DNA from 4 places in the Chromobacterium sp. LK11 genome. Region 2 is predicted to be linked to each of the others. Evidence: predicted binding sites of a transcription regulator. Region 2 holds the regulator's gene; each other region holds the start of a gene.
What was found. Region 2 encodes sigma-54, which starts transcription at its own class of promoters, with help from an activator protein. Its sites were predicted from a motif close to CTGGCACGCTTCATGCTT; they were not measured.

Region 1 (3,330 bases), on a different contig from region 2:
ACCAACAACAAAATACAAAATAAATCCAAGCCCAAAAACACAAGAGAAGACCTTAAGGAACACAGGCCGAAACAAAAACACCCTCCCTCCACCATTGTCTATTAGCGCACAGATTGATACAAACATAATCAAAAATGGCATATACCACAATGGATACTCAAACATACTATGAGTCAACAACACCATAAATACACCGAACAACCAAAAATATTCCGCCTTCCTTTTCGCGCGCCACAAAAATAATGCAATGCAAAAAACAATACCGAGTGCAACAGGTAATGCACCAACCAGTCCAGATTCTGCCAAAATTTGAAAAAATAAATTATGACTATGAGTAAATAACCAGCTTTCTGAAAATTTTGGCAAGCCCGCAGTCAGTTCCATCTTTGTGGCCTCCGCGGCAAATCCACCCCAACCAAGCCCAAACCAAGGGTACTGAGAAAAAATTAACCATGCCTTGGTCCATTCAATACGTCTTTTGACAGCAAGACCTCCATCTGATATGCGTTCCGCCCCGCTCACCACATCAATCGGCAATCCAAGATAATTTAAAAAAACAACAATATCACGACTCCAAAATTGAAATACCGCAATCAACAACACTGAAACCGATACAGCTACCGCTAACCGGCCCAGCTCTTTCTCTCTTCCTCCTTTCCTAAACCAATACCAAACTAACACAACAGTCAATAATGCATAGACTAAAGGCAAACGAGCTCCAGACCAAGACTGCGCAAGCAAAATCGGAAGCAAACACAGCAAAGCAAACCCTACCCTAAGCTTTTCAACCGCATACAAATAACAAATCGAAAGCACGCCCCAAAATAGAAAATTAGCATACTGATTGCGCTGAGCCACATTCCCTACCACCACATTGGAATTTGGATCATATACAATAAATCCGTGAAAAAGGTAAGCCAATTTAAATGCCTGCAACAGCCCCATCAAAGACTGCAACAACGAAAAAACAGTAACCACACATGCAAAAACGAATACCAAATCATTGATATCAGATGAGTCAAGGCAATTTCTAAGCAAAATAGAAAACAGAGCCAACCCAATAAATAGTAGCGCTAGGTAACCATAGAAATTAGAGTGCAAAGCAGAAAAAGCAAGAACGAGCAAAACTAGCTCAAGCCATGACACAGATACCTTATCAATACTCAATAGACACAAACTACACATAGCAGCACCAAGAAGTGCGAGTGCAGAAGCATCCGAAAACCAATCTGGAAGTGGCGCATAACGAAGCCAACTTAAAAATGGAGCTGAAACTGAAAAAGAAATCAAAAAATAGACGAATATCTTTATATTTTTACTCATAATAAAAAGGGTGCCTTTCGGCACCCCATTTCAATTTAAATTAAACATCAGTTGCCCGAACGGCAGTTTGCAGGCAACCATTGAGATTTAACGCCATTTGAAGATGCTGCAGCGCAAATCCAAATAATGGCACCACCAGATGCCGATGGCGTCAAAGTCAATTTGTTATTGGTAGAGTCCACAAGCGTAGTACTGTAAGTTACGGTGAGAACCCCACTCGTGCCAACAGAAAGATCTGTCACCGAGTTACCAGAAATACTGGTTTGCAGTCCGGCAGAAGCATTGCTTGTTGGAAATGAGCCATTTGAAGCATAGTACTCTGCCACTGCAGTTTTGGCTGCCGAAGCCAAGCTTAGCCCCTCTGACACTCTAGCCCGTTTGGTATAGTCCTGATAAGCGGGAATAGCAATCGCGGCGAGAATACCAATAATAGCCACCACTATCATCAGTTCGATAAGAGTAAAACCTTGTTGAGATTTTTGCATTGCAAGCTCCATTTAATGGCAAGACGAAGGCACATATTGAGCATAAGCCGCATCGGTAGAGCACGACCACGCAACAGTACCACCACTAGCTACAGGGGTAAAGACCACAGTCAAACCAGAGACCACACTGCTATTAAACAATACGGTCACAGTACTGACTCCACTACTAACTCCAACCTGTACATTACTGACATAGTTTCCTGCCAAAGTATCAGGCAAACCTGCACTAGCATTAGTGCTTGGCCAAGTATTGCCAGCCAGATAGTATTCTGACACCGAGGTTTTGGCCTGATCCGCATAGGTCAGACCTTCCGCCACCTTGGCGCGAACCACATAGTTCTGATAAGCAGGAATCGCAATCGCCGCCAAAATTCCGATAATGGCGACAACAATCATTAGTTCAATCAAGGTAAAACCAGCCGCCTTCCTCATCACTCGGCTCCAGGGCTTGTTTTATAGAGAGCACTTATGCAGAAAGTATGCCACCCCCTTCTTCACGCTCATTCCTTCCAATCCGCCAGTCATAAACAGCGCAACAGGTAGAAATGTGACGTTCTTGGTCAGTCCGCTGCCTCGCTCTCCCTGTGATAGCATCGAACTCTTAGTCTGAATACATAGAACAGATATGAGTGATAACCAAGACTGGCTGCAGCGCAGCTTCAATACTGTCTGGCACCCCTGCACCCAGATGAAACGTCATGAGGCTTTGCCCATCGTACCCATCGCCAGCGCGAACGGCGTCTGGCTCAGCGACTTCGACGGCAAGCGCTATCTGGACGGGGTCAGCTCCTGGTGGGTCAATCTGTTTGGCCATGGCCACCCTCGCATCAAGCAGGCGATCAAGAATCAGCTGGACCAGCTGGAACACGTGATGTTGGCGGGCTTTACGCACCAGCCGGTGGTGGAGCTATCCGAGCGCCTATGCAAGCTCAGCGGCCTGGCCCACGTGTTTTATGGGTCCGACGGCGCCAGCGCCACGGAAATTGCGCTCAAGATGAGTTTTCACTACTGGCGCAACCAGGGGCTAGCGGACAAGACGCGTTTCATCAGTCTGGAAAATAGTTATCACGGCGAAACCGTGGGCGCCTTGGCCGTCACCGACGTTCCCTTGTTCTCCAACACCTACGCCGGCTTGCTGAAGCCGGGCCTGCGCGCGCCGTCTCCGGACGCCCGCCGCGCGCTGCCCGGTGAAAGCGCGGCCGATGCCGCGCGCAAAGCGATCCAGGCGCTGGAAAACCTGCTGGCCAAACACGCGGGAGAAGTGGCCGCCGTCATTGTGGAGCCTTTGGTTCAAGGCGCGGCCGGGATGGCGATGTACGATACGCTCTATCTGAGCGAGTTGCGCCGGCTGTGCGACCACCATCAGGTGCACTTGATCGCCGATGAAATCGCCGTCGGCTTTGGCCGGACCGGCAGCCTGTTCGCCTACCAGCAGGCCGGCATCACGCCGGACTTCCTCTGCCTGTCCAAAGGCATTACCGGCGGTTTCCTGCCGCTCTCCTGCGTGTTGACCAGCAACCCG
Region 2 (3,330 bases):
CATCAGCGGGACGTTGTGGGTGTGGCAGTAGTCGCGCAGCAGCTTGGGCACCGGCTGGTCGTTGGCCACCATCACCACCGACATGCTCTTGTGGAACAGCTGGTCCAGCGCGGTCTTGGCGGCGGACTGCTCCAGCCGGTTCAGATAGTCCACCTCGGCGAGGCCCAGCACCTGGACCCGGTTGGGGTGGATGAAATTGAGGTGGCCGACCAGCGCCTGCGTGGGGCGCTGTTCGTCGTTGCCTATCATATTGTCGGCGCCGCCGGTGCCCGCGACCCAGGTCAGGTTGAGCTTCTGCTGGTTTTCCTGGTACAGCCGGCGGACGCTGATGCTAGGCATTGGGCACCCAATTATTGAGCAGCTGGTAGAGCTCGTCGCGGATGGAGATGCCCAGCATCTGCTCGCGCATCTGGCGGCTGGAGAACAGTTGCGCCAGCTCGGACAGCACTTGCAGGTGCAGGTCGGTGGCCTGTTCCGGCACCAAGAGCACGAACAGGCACTGCACCGGCTTGCCGTCGGGGGCGTCGAAGGGAATGGGGGTCTTCAGGCGGATGAACACGCCCATCGCCTCCTTCAGGCCGCGCGCGCGGCCGTGCGGAATCGCCACGCCCTGGCCAAGGCCGGTGGAGCCGAGCTTTTCGCGGGCGAACAGGCAATCGAAGATTTCGCTGCGCGCGATGCCCCGGGTATTTTCAACCAAGAGGCCGACTTGTTCGAACACGCGTTTCTTGCTGGCGACGTCGAGATCCAGCAGCACGTGTTCGGGAGTCAGGATTTTGCCGATGAGGTTCATATTGGATTATGCATGCGGCTGAGAAAAACCCGGCAATTCTACGTTGCCTTGATAGTACTGAAAACGGGCAAGTGCAAAGAAAAGCGGGAACCCGCAGGCCCCCGCCTTCCAATTCAAGGGATTACAGGCTGGCTTCAGGGGCCGGAGCACGGTGTTCAGACTGCTTTTCCTTGTGTTTCAGCACTTGGCGGTCCAGCTTGTCGATCAACAGATCGATGGCGGCGTACATATCGGATTCGGTGGCTTCCACGTGGATGTCCTTGCCGGACAGATGCACGTTGACTTCAGCTTTTTGCACCAGTTTATCAACAGACAGAGTAACGGAAATGTCGATCACATGGTCGACATGTCGAGTAACGCGCTCCATTTTGGTTTCAACGTATTCGCGCAGGGCGGGAGTTACTTCCAGATGCAGTCCAGTTACTTTGAGGTTCATACCCTAGCTCCTTCTGGTGTTGACAGTCCGGTCGGGTCGGCCGGATCGCTGTATTCTGCCGCGCGGATCACAGCGTCTTGCGCTGGTTGACCGGCGGTATCTGCATGGCTTCACGATACTTGGCTATCGTGCGTCTGGCAACTTGTATTCCCTGTTTGGCCAGCGCTTCGACCAGGGCGCTGTCGGACAGCGGCTTGCTCGGCGATTCGGCGTCTATCAGGCTGCGGATGTGGGCCTTGATCGCGGTGGCGGAGCATTCGCCGCCGCTGTCGGTTTCCAGCGCGCTGCCGAAGAAATACTTGAGCTCGAACAGGCCGCGCGGGCAGAGCAGGTATTTCTGGGTGGTGACCCGGGAAACCGTGGATTCATGCAGGCCCAGCTCGTCCGCGATGTCGCGCAGGATCAGCGGGCGCATGGCCACTTCGCCGTGTTCAAAGAACGATTGCTGCCGTTCAACGATAGCTTCCGCCACTTTCAGGATAGTGTCAAATCGCTGCTGGATGTTCTTCACCAGCCATTTCGCCTCCTGCAGCCGCGAGGACATTTCGCCGTTGCCGCCGCGGTTTTCCGCCAGCAGCCGCGCGTACATCTGGTTGACGCGCAAGCGCGGCACCGCGCCGCCGTTGAGGGTCGCCACCCAGCGCCCCTTGCGTTTGCGGACCGAGATGTCGGGGATCACGTACTGGGTGTCGCTGGCGCCGAAACCGGCGGTGGGGCGGGGGTTGAGGCGGGCGATCAGCGCCTGGGCGGCGCGCAGCGCGGCGTCGTCGACGCCCAGCTGCTTTTTCAGCCGGGTGTAGTCGCGGTTGCCCAGCAAGGCCAGGTGGTCGCGGACGATGGCCAGCGCCAACTCGCGCTGAGGCTCGTCCGGGTCCAGCCGCTGCAATTGCAGCGCCAGCGCCTCCGGCAGCGAACGCGCGCCGACGCCGGGCGGGTCGAACTGCTGCAGCAGGCGCAGGCCTATCATCAGTTCGTCGGCCTCGATTTCCAGCTCCAGCGGCAGGTGGCTGGCGATGTCTTCCAGCGTCTGGCCCAGATAGCCGTCGTCGTCCAGTTCTTCGATCAGCAGTTGCACGATGGCCTGGTCGCGCGTCGGCAGCGCCACTTCGCCCAGTTGCGCCAGCAGGTGCTCGCGCAGGCTGATCGGACAGGGCACGTTCAGCATCGGGTCCAGCTCGTCGTCGCCGTCGCCGCGGCGGCCGCCGCTGCCCCAGTCGCTCAGTTCGCCGGCCTCGGCGCCGCGCTCGCCGTCGTCGCCGGAGGCTTCGTCGCGGGTTTCCGCGGCGGCGTCCTGCTCCTGGCCGGCGGGGGCGTCGGGCGCCTCGCCCTGCGGCGCTTCGTCGCCGCGCTCCAGCAAGGGGTTGTCCAGCAGGAAGCGCTCGACTTCGGTCTGCAGGTCGAGGGTGGACATCTGCAGCAGCTTGATCGACTGCTGCAGCTGCGGCGTCAGGGTCAGCTGCTGCGATACCTTGAGCTGAAGGGTCTGTTTCATCGCTTACAGGTGGAAGTGTTCGCCAAGATAGACTTCGCGCACCTTCTCGTTGTTAACCAGTTCCTCCGGCTCGCCGGAGGCGAGCACCGAGCCTTCGCTGATGATGTAGGCGCGGTCGCAGATGCGCAAGGTTTCGCGCACGTTATGGTCGGTGATCAGCACGCCGATGCCGCGCTCCTTCAGGAAGGAGATGATTTTCTGGATGTCGATCACCGCGATCGGGTCGACGCCGGCGAAGGGTTCGTCCAGCAGGATGAAGCGCGGCCGGGTGGCCAGCACGCGGGCGATCTCGACGCGGCGGCGTTCGCCGCCGGACAGCGACAAGGCGCTGCTGTCGCGCAGGTGGCCGATGTTGAGGTCGTCCAGCAGCAGCTCCAGCTCCTTCTCCAGTTCCTTGCCCTTGAGGCCGGACACTTCCAGGATGGCGGCGATGTTCTCCTCCACCGTCATGCGGCGGAAGATGGAGGCTTCCTGCGGCAGGTAGCCGAGGCCCAGGCGCGCGCGCTGGTGGATGGGGTAGTGGGTGATCACCTGGTCATCCAGACGGATCTCGCCGTCGTCGGCGCCGATCAGGCCGACGATCATGTAGAAGCTGGTGGTCTTGCCGGC
Region 3 (3,330 bases), on a different contig from region 2:
AAACCATCGCCTCGCTGCGCCAGGCGCTGGCGCGCGCCGGCTACGCCGTCGTCGCCGAGGTGGACGGCGCCGCGGCCTTGCTGCAGGCGGTGGAAGGGCTGCGGCCGGACGTGGTGATCGTGGACACCGAATCGCCGTCGCGCGACACCCTTGAGCAACTGGCGCTGCTGGGCGAAATCGCGCCGCACCCGGTGGTGATGTTCGCCGACCAGGGCGACCTGCCCACGATAGAGGCCGCGGTCCACGCCGGCGTGGCGGCCTATGTGGTGGACCAGGCCGACGCCGCGCGGCTGGCGCCCATCATCGACCTGGCCCGCGCGCGCTTCGCCGAGGACGCCCGCTTGCGGCGGCGGCTGGCGGCGGCGGAACAACAGCTGGCCGAGCGCAAGCTGATCGAGCGCGCCAAGGGCATTCTGATGGACAGGCGCCGGCTCAGCGAGAACGACGCCTACCAGGCGCTGCGCCGCCAGGCGATGCGCGAGGGCCTGCGCGTCGCCGAACTGGCCCGACAACTGATCCAGGCCGCCGAACTGCTAGGCTGAACCACGAGGACCGCCCCCATGACCGTACCGCACCGCCTGCGCCTGGGCTATCTGCCGCTGACCGACAGCGCGCCGCTGATCGTCGCGCGCCAGCTGGGGCTGGACCGCCGCCACGGCCTGGAGCTGGAACTGCTGCGCCAGCCATCGTGGAGCGCGGTGCGCGACAAGCTGCTGGACGGCCGCCTGCACGCCGCCGCGGCGCTGTACGGCCTGGCCTACGGCATGCAGCTGGGCCTGGCCGGCCCGCAAGCCGACATGGCGCTGCTGATGACGCTGAACCAGAACGGCCAGGCCATCACCCTCAGCCACCCGCTGGCCGACGCCCTGACCGCCGCGCCGGAACAGGCCTTGCGCCGCCGCGCCCGCCAGGACTGCGCGCCGCTGACCTTGGCGCACACCTTCCCCGCCGGCACGCATGCCTTGTGGCTCAATTACTGGCTGGCGGCGCAAGGCCTGGACCCGCGGCGCGACGCGCGCCTGGTGGTGATCCCGCCGCCGCAGATGGGCGCAGCGCTGGAGGCCGGCCAGCTGGACGGCTTCTGCGCCGGCGAGCCCTGGCACCAGCAGGCGGCGGCGCGCCAGGCCGGCCGCGTCGTCGTCGCCAGCGGCGAGATCTGGCCCGGCCACCCGGAGAAAGCCCTGCTCTGCCGCCGCGACTTCGCGCAACAAGAACCGGCCGCCGCCGGCGCGCTGATCATGACGCTGCTGGAAGCCTGCCGCTGGCTGGAACACAGCGAACACCGCCGCCAGGCGGCGCGCTGGCTGGCGCGGCCGGAGCATATAGCCCTGCCGGAGACGCTGATCGCCGCCACCCTGCCCTCGGTCGCCGCCGGCGCGGCGGCGCTGCGCTTCTTCGACCAGGGCCGGGTCAACTATCCCTATCCGTCCGACGGCGTCTGGTTCGTCGACCAGTTCCGGCGCTGGGGCTGGCTGAGCGGCGACGAGGACGCGCAAGCCGTGGCCGCCGCGGTCAGCCAGAGCCGGCTCTACCGGCAAGCGGCGGACGCGCTGGGCCTGCCGGTTCCGGCCCAGCCTCAGCGCCGCGGCCGGCTCTGCGACGGCGTGGAATGGGACGGGCAGCCGCGCTACCAAGCCGCGCTGGACCTGCCCGGCTGAACAACGGTTCACGATTTTCTCAGGGCCTGTTCAAGGTCTCGCTCTTGCTCGCAAGATTTTGAGCGGACTCCAGGCCCAGCATGCTGCAACGCACAAACACAGTGCGCGGCCGGCTGCTTCCGCACCAGCGCGGTGCGCCCCTCCGCCGCAAGACCATGTAAACATTGAAATTTCGCCGCGCCGCGGCTGGCACGGCGTTTGCATAAGTCAAGCCGGGCCTGGCACAAAGACGTGCCCCGCCCGCCCCAAATGCTTGTCCGGCCAAAGGCGGCCGGGACGGCAACGGACAACGGCGTCCGCTCCTGCTATCACCGAGGAGCGAACGCCGTTTTTATTTTGGCCGGCCCCCGGCCGCTCGCGGCACAGGAGTTTCGCATGGACCGTTCATTCTGGCACAGCGGGCACAAGCCCACCTTGCTGTCCGCCTTCCTCTATTTCGACCTCAGCTTCATGGTCTGGTATCTGCTGGGCCCGCTGCAGGTGCCCATCGCCGCCGCGCTGGGCCTGGACACCCGCGAACGCGCCTTGATGGTGGCCACCCCCATTCTGGCCGGCGCGCTGTTGCGGCTGGCGGTCGGCATGCTGGCGGACCGCATCGGCGCCAAGCGCACCGGGCTGATCGCCCAGATCGTCGTCGTCGCCGCCCTGCTGGCCGCCTGGCGCGTCGGCCTGTCCAGCCTGGGCGGCGCGCTGCTGCTGGGCCTGTTCCTCGGCGTGGCCGGCGCCTCCTTCGCCGTGGCGTTGCCGCTGGCCTCGCGCTGGTATCCGCCGGCGCATCAGGGCACGGCGCTGGGCATCGCCGGCGCCGGCAACTCCGGCACCGTGCTGGCGGCGCTGTTCGCGCCGATGCTGGCCTTGCAGTTCGGCTGGCAGAACGTGTTCGGCCTCGCCTGCCTGCCGCTGCTGCTGGTGCTGCTGCTGTTCGCGCGGCTGGCCAAGGACGCGCCCGGCGCGCCGCCGCCCAAGCGTTGGGCCGATTACCTGGCGGTGCTGGCCCAACGCGACGCCTGGTGGCTGATGCTGTTCTACGCCATCACCTTCGGCGGTTTCGCCGGCTTCGCCAGCGCGCTGCCCGGCTATTTCCACGACCAGTTCGGCTTCGACGCCAAGACCGCCGGGCTCTACACCGCCGCCTGCGTGTTCGCCGGCTCGATGATGCGGCCGCTGGGCGGCGTGCTGGCGGACCGCGTCGGCGGCACCCGCTCGCTGCTGGCCGTCTACCTGGCGGTGGCGGCCTTGCTGTTCGCCGCCGGCCTGGAGCCGGGCGGCGCCGGCGGCGCGCTGCTGCTGTTCGTGCTGGCCATGCTCTGCCTGGGCGCCGGCAACGGCGCGGTGTTCCAGCTGGTGCCCCAGCGCTTCGGCGGTGAGATCGGCGCGGTCACCGGCCTGATCGGCATGGCCGGCGGCGTCGGCGGCTTCCTGCTGGCGGCCGGCCTGGGCGTGATCAAGCAGGCCAGCGGCGGCTACGCCATCGGCCTGTGGCTGTACGCCGCGCTGGCCTTGGCGGGCTGGGCCGGCCTGGCCGGGCTGCGCCAGCGCTGGCGCGCCGGCTGGTCTCTCGCCAGCGCCCGGCTCTGAGACGCGAGGACATCCATCATGACGAAACCCAAACTGGTAGTGGTGGGCAACGGTATGGCCGGCATCCGCACCGTGGAAGAGCTGCTGACGCTGG
Region 4 (3,330 bases), on a different contig from region 2:
GCTGCAACTTGGCCAGCTGTTCGTTCATGAAGGAGCTGGCCGACGGATCGTGGCTGCGCCAATAGACGATATGGCCGAAGATCCACAGGTTATACAGCAGAAAGGCGGCCATCAGGGCCGCCAGCACTTTCAGGAAGAGACGCATTATCTGACTCGCGACGCGAGCCCCCGCAAGGCGGGGGATTGGGATTCAAACCGCGGGAGGAAACCGGCGGCGCCGCGCTTCCGGCGCCGGCCCGGCCGGCTCCGGGAAGCGTCAGGCCAGCACTTCGCGCAGCATATTGGTCACTTTGCGGGTGGCCGGCTCCACGCCGCGCCAGATGGAGAAGGATTCGGCCGCCTGCTCCACCAGCATGCCCAGGCCGTCGGCCAGCATGCCGGCGTTTTCCGCCTGCGCGCGCTGCAGGAAAGGGGTCAGGCCCTTGCTGTACACCATGTCGTAAGCCAGGGTGCGCGCGGTGAACAGGCCGTAGGGAATCGGCGGCAGTTCATTGCTGAGGCTGGTCGAGGTGGCGTTGATCACGATATCGAAGCTGCGGCCCTTCAATTGCTCGTAGCCGATGGCCTCCACCTTGCCCCAGGGCGCGAAGTGGTGGGCCAGCGCCTCGGCCTTGATCAGCGTGCGGTTGGCGATGGTCAGGGAGGCCGGCTTTTGCGCCAGGATAGGCTCCAGCACGCCGCGCACCGCGCCGCCGGCGCCCAGGATCAGCACCTTGGCGCCGGCGATCGGGTAATCCAGATTGTCGACGATGTCGCGCACCAGGCCCACGCCGTCGGTGTTGTCGCCGTAGATCTTGCCGTCGCGGAAGCACAGGGTGTTGACCGCCTCCGCCGCGCGGGCGCGCTCGGTCAGCTCATTGGCGAAACGGTAGGCGTCGCCCTTGAACGGCAGTGTGATGTTGAGGCCCTTGCCGCCGGCGGCGACGAACTCGGCCACCACGTCGTTGAAGCGCCCCAGTTCGGCGAACAACTTGTCGTAGGCGATATCCTGGCCGGTGGCCGCCGCGAATTCGTTATGGATGAACGGCGACTGGCTGTGCGAAACAGGATTGCCGATAACGGCGTAACGGTCGGTCATGAGTCAGCTTTCCAAGATTGGGTATGTTTTCGGTATCGGATAGAGAGCGGCTAACAAAACCCCCGGCGCCGCTTCGCGCCTGACTTTGTTGGCGGCTCTCGCCATGCCCGCGCCGACGGCGCGGCGGCGCTATGACACTTTGCCGTGGAATACGCCAAACATCAACCACGACGTCGCCGCGCCGGCCCCGGCTCAGCCTTGTTGCCAGGGCAGGCCGCGCGCCTTCCAGCCGCCCACGCTGTTGCGGTGGCCGGCGGCGTCCTTGTCGCCCTCGAAGCCCTCCAGCACGTTGTAAGCCTCGCTGTAGCCGGCGGCGGCGGCCATGCGCGCCACTTCGTCGGAACGCACGCCGGAGCGGCACATCAGCATCAGCACGCCCTCCTTGGGCAGCATGTCCCGCAATTGCTCGATGAAGCGCGGGTTGGGCTGCATGCCGGGGAAGCTGCGCCACTCCAGCCGCTGCGCGTAGGGCACCACGCCGACGAACTGCCATTCCGCCGCGCTGCGCACGTCCAGCAGCACCGCCTCCGGCATCGCCTGTTTCAGCTGGTGCGCCTCCTGCGGCGTCAAGGCGCCGCGATAGGGCAAGCCTTGCTCTTCGGCCCGGCGCCGCGCCTGCTGCAATAGCTGTGTCACTTGATCCATGCAAGCTCTCCCCGCGGCCTCGCCGCCTTGCGGAGCCGCCGACGCTCCTCCGCCTCCGCCTTGGGCTGACTCGCCACGGTCCGCGTCAGCGCGTCTTGCCTCAGGCTCTCCGCGAGGTGCTGTCAGCCGCCCCGTTACCTTATATACGGATTATCCATATCGACGATGATGGCCGCAACGCCATTAACGCCCCATATTGGTGCATAAATCCAGCCCAGGCACCAGCCTGGTTCATTCAACTTCGCTAGCGCCCGATTTTGGGCTATGACACAATGGAATCTCAGCGATTTTAAAGCTGGCACGCTTAATGCTTAAGTGCTAGCCATCCACTCATTCGCACATGATGCATGTAGCCTTTCAGGAGAAAACCATGGCGGTTGCAGACGTAGTCAAGCTGATTACCGAAAATGATGTCAAGTTCATCGACCTGCGCTTTACCGACACCCGCGGCAAAGAACAACACGTGTCGATTCCGGCCCACGTCCTGCTGGACGATCCGGACGCATGGTTCGAACACGGCCACGCTTTCGACGGCTCCTCGATCGCAGGCTGGAAAGGCATCCAGGCATCCGACATGCTGCTGATGGCCGACCCGGCCACCGCCCGCATCGACCCGTTCTACGACGAACCCACCGTCTTCCTGCATTGCGACGTGATCGACCCGGCCGACGGCAAGGGCTACGACCGCGACCCGCGTTCCATCGCCAAGCGCGCCGAAGCCTATCTGAAAGCCTCCGGCCTCGGCGACACCGCCTACTTCGGCCCGGAGCCGGAATTCTTCATCTTCGACGGCGTGACCTGGGGCACCGACATGTCCGGCTGCTTCGTCAAGATCAAGGCCGAAGAAGCCGCCTGGGCGTCCGCCGAGGAGTTCGAAGGCGGCAATATGGGCCACCGCCCGGGCATTAAAGGCGGCTACTTCCCGGTGCCGCCGGTGGACTCCTCCCAGGACATCCGCTCCGCCATGGTGCTGCTGCTGGAAGAACTGGGCATCCCGGTGGAAGTGCACCACCACGAAGTGGCCACCGCCGGCCAGAACGAGATCGGCACCAAGTTCAGCACCCTGACCCAGCGCGCTGACTGGACCCAGATCCTGAAATACGTGGTGCACAACGTGGCGCACAGCTACGGCAAAACCGCCACCTTCATGCCCAAGCCCATCGTCGGCGACAACGGCTCCGGCATGCACGTGCACCAGTCCATCTGGAAGGACGGCAAGAACCTGTTCGCCGGCGACGGCTACGCCGGTCTGTCCGAAACCGCGCTCTACTACATCGGCGGCATCATCAAGCACGCCAAGGCGCTGAACGCGATCACCAACCCGGGCACCAACTCCTACAAACGCCTGGTGCCGCACTACGAAGCGCCGGTGAAGCTGGCTTACTCCGCCAAGAACCGTTCCGCGTCCATCCGCATTCCGCACGTGGCCAGCCCCAAGGGCCGCCGCATCGAAGCGCGTTTCCCGGACCCGCTGGCCAACCCCTACCTGTGCTTCTCCGCTCTGCTGATGGCCGGCCTGGACGGCATCCAGAACAAGATCCACCCGGGCGACGCCGCGGACAAGAACCTGTACGATCTGCCGCCGGAAGAGGACAAGCTGATCCCGA

Region 1: VK98_RS23265 (pilin) is a predicted target of sigma-54. The motif match lies at 2,277-2,294, and genes of this name have one in related genera.
Region 3: VK98_RS14285 (NarK/NasA family nitrate transporter) is a predicted target of sigma-54. The motif match lies at 1,845-1,862, and genes of this name have one in related genera.
Region 4: glnA (glutamate--ammonia ligase) is a predicted target of sigma-54. The motif match lies at 2,019-2,036, and genes of this name have one in related genera.

What each region holds. Positions count from the first base shown of each region.
Region 1 covers NZ_LDUR01000012.1:8,096-11,425, forward strand. Annotated here, with positions in the region: gene VK98_RS23255 (PglL family O-oligosaccharyltransferase) at 1-1,347, opposite strand, end outside; gene VK98_RS23260 (pilin) at 1,371-1,808, opposite strand; gene VK98_RS23265 (pilin) at 1,821-2,240, opposite strand; gene VK98_RS07645 (adenosylmethionine--8-amino-7-oxononanoate transaminase) at 2,434-3,330, shown strand, end outside.
Region 2 covers NZ_LDUR01000027.1:213,802-217,131, reverse strand. Annotated here, with positions in the region: gene hprK (HPr(Ser) kinase/phosphatase) at 1-339, opposite strand, end outside; gene ptsN (PTS IIA-like nitrogen regulatory protein PtsN) at 332-793, opposite strand; gene hpf (ribosome hibernation-promoting factor, HPF/YfiA family) at 915-1,229, opposite strand; gene VK98_RS16695 (RNA polymerase factor sigma-54) at 1,297-2,721, opposite strand; gene lptB (LPS export ABC transporter ATP-binding protein) at 2,725-3,330, opposite strand, start outside.
Region 3 covers NZ_LDUR01000022.1:31,415-34,744, reverse strand. Annotated here, with positions in the region: gene VK98_RS14295 (ANTAR domain-containing response regulator) at 1-542, shown strand, start outside; gene VK98_RS14290 (CmpA/NrtA family ABC transporter substrate-binding protein) at 561-1,658, shown strand; gene VK98_RS14285 (NarK/NasA family nitrate transporter) at 2,034-3,236, shown strand; gene nirB (nitrite reductase large subunit NirB) at 3,255-3,330, shown strand, end outside.
Region 4 covers NZ_LDUR01000004.1:173,776-177,105, reverse strand. Annotated here, with positions in the region: gene mtgA (monofunctional biosynthetic peptidoglycan transglycosylase) at 1-145, opposite strand, end outside; gene aroE (shikimate dehydrogenase) at 257-1,078, opposite strand; gene VK98_RS02790 (rhodanese-like domain-containing protein) at 1,271-1,723, opposite strand; gene glnA (glutamate--ammonia ligase) at 2,094-3,330, shown strand, end outside.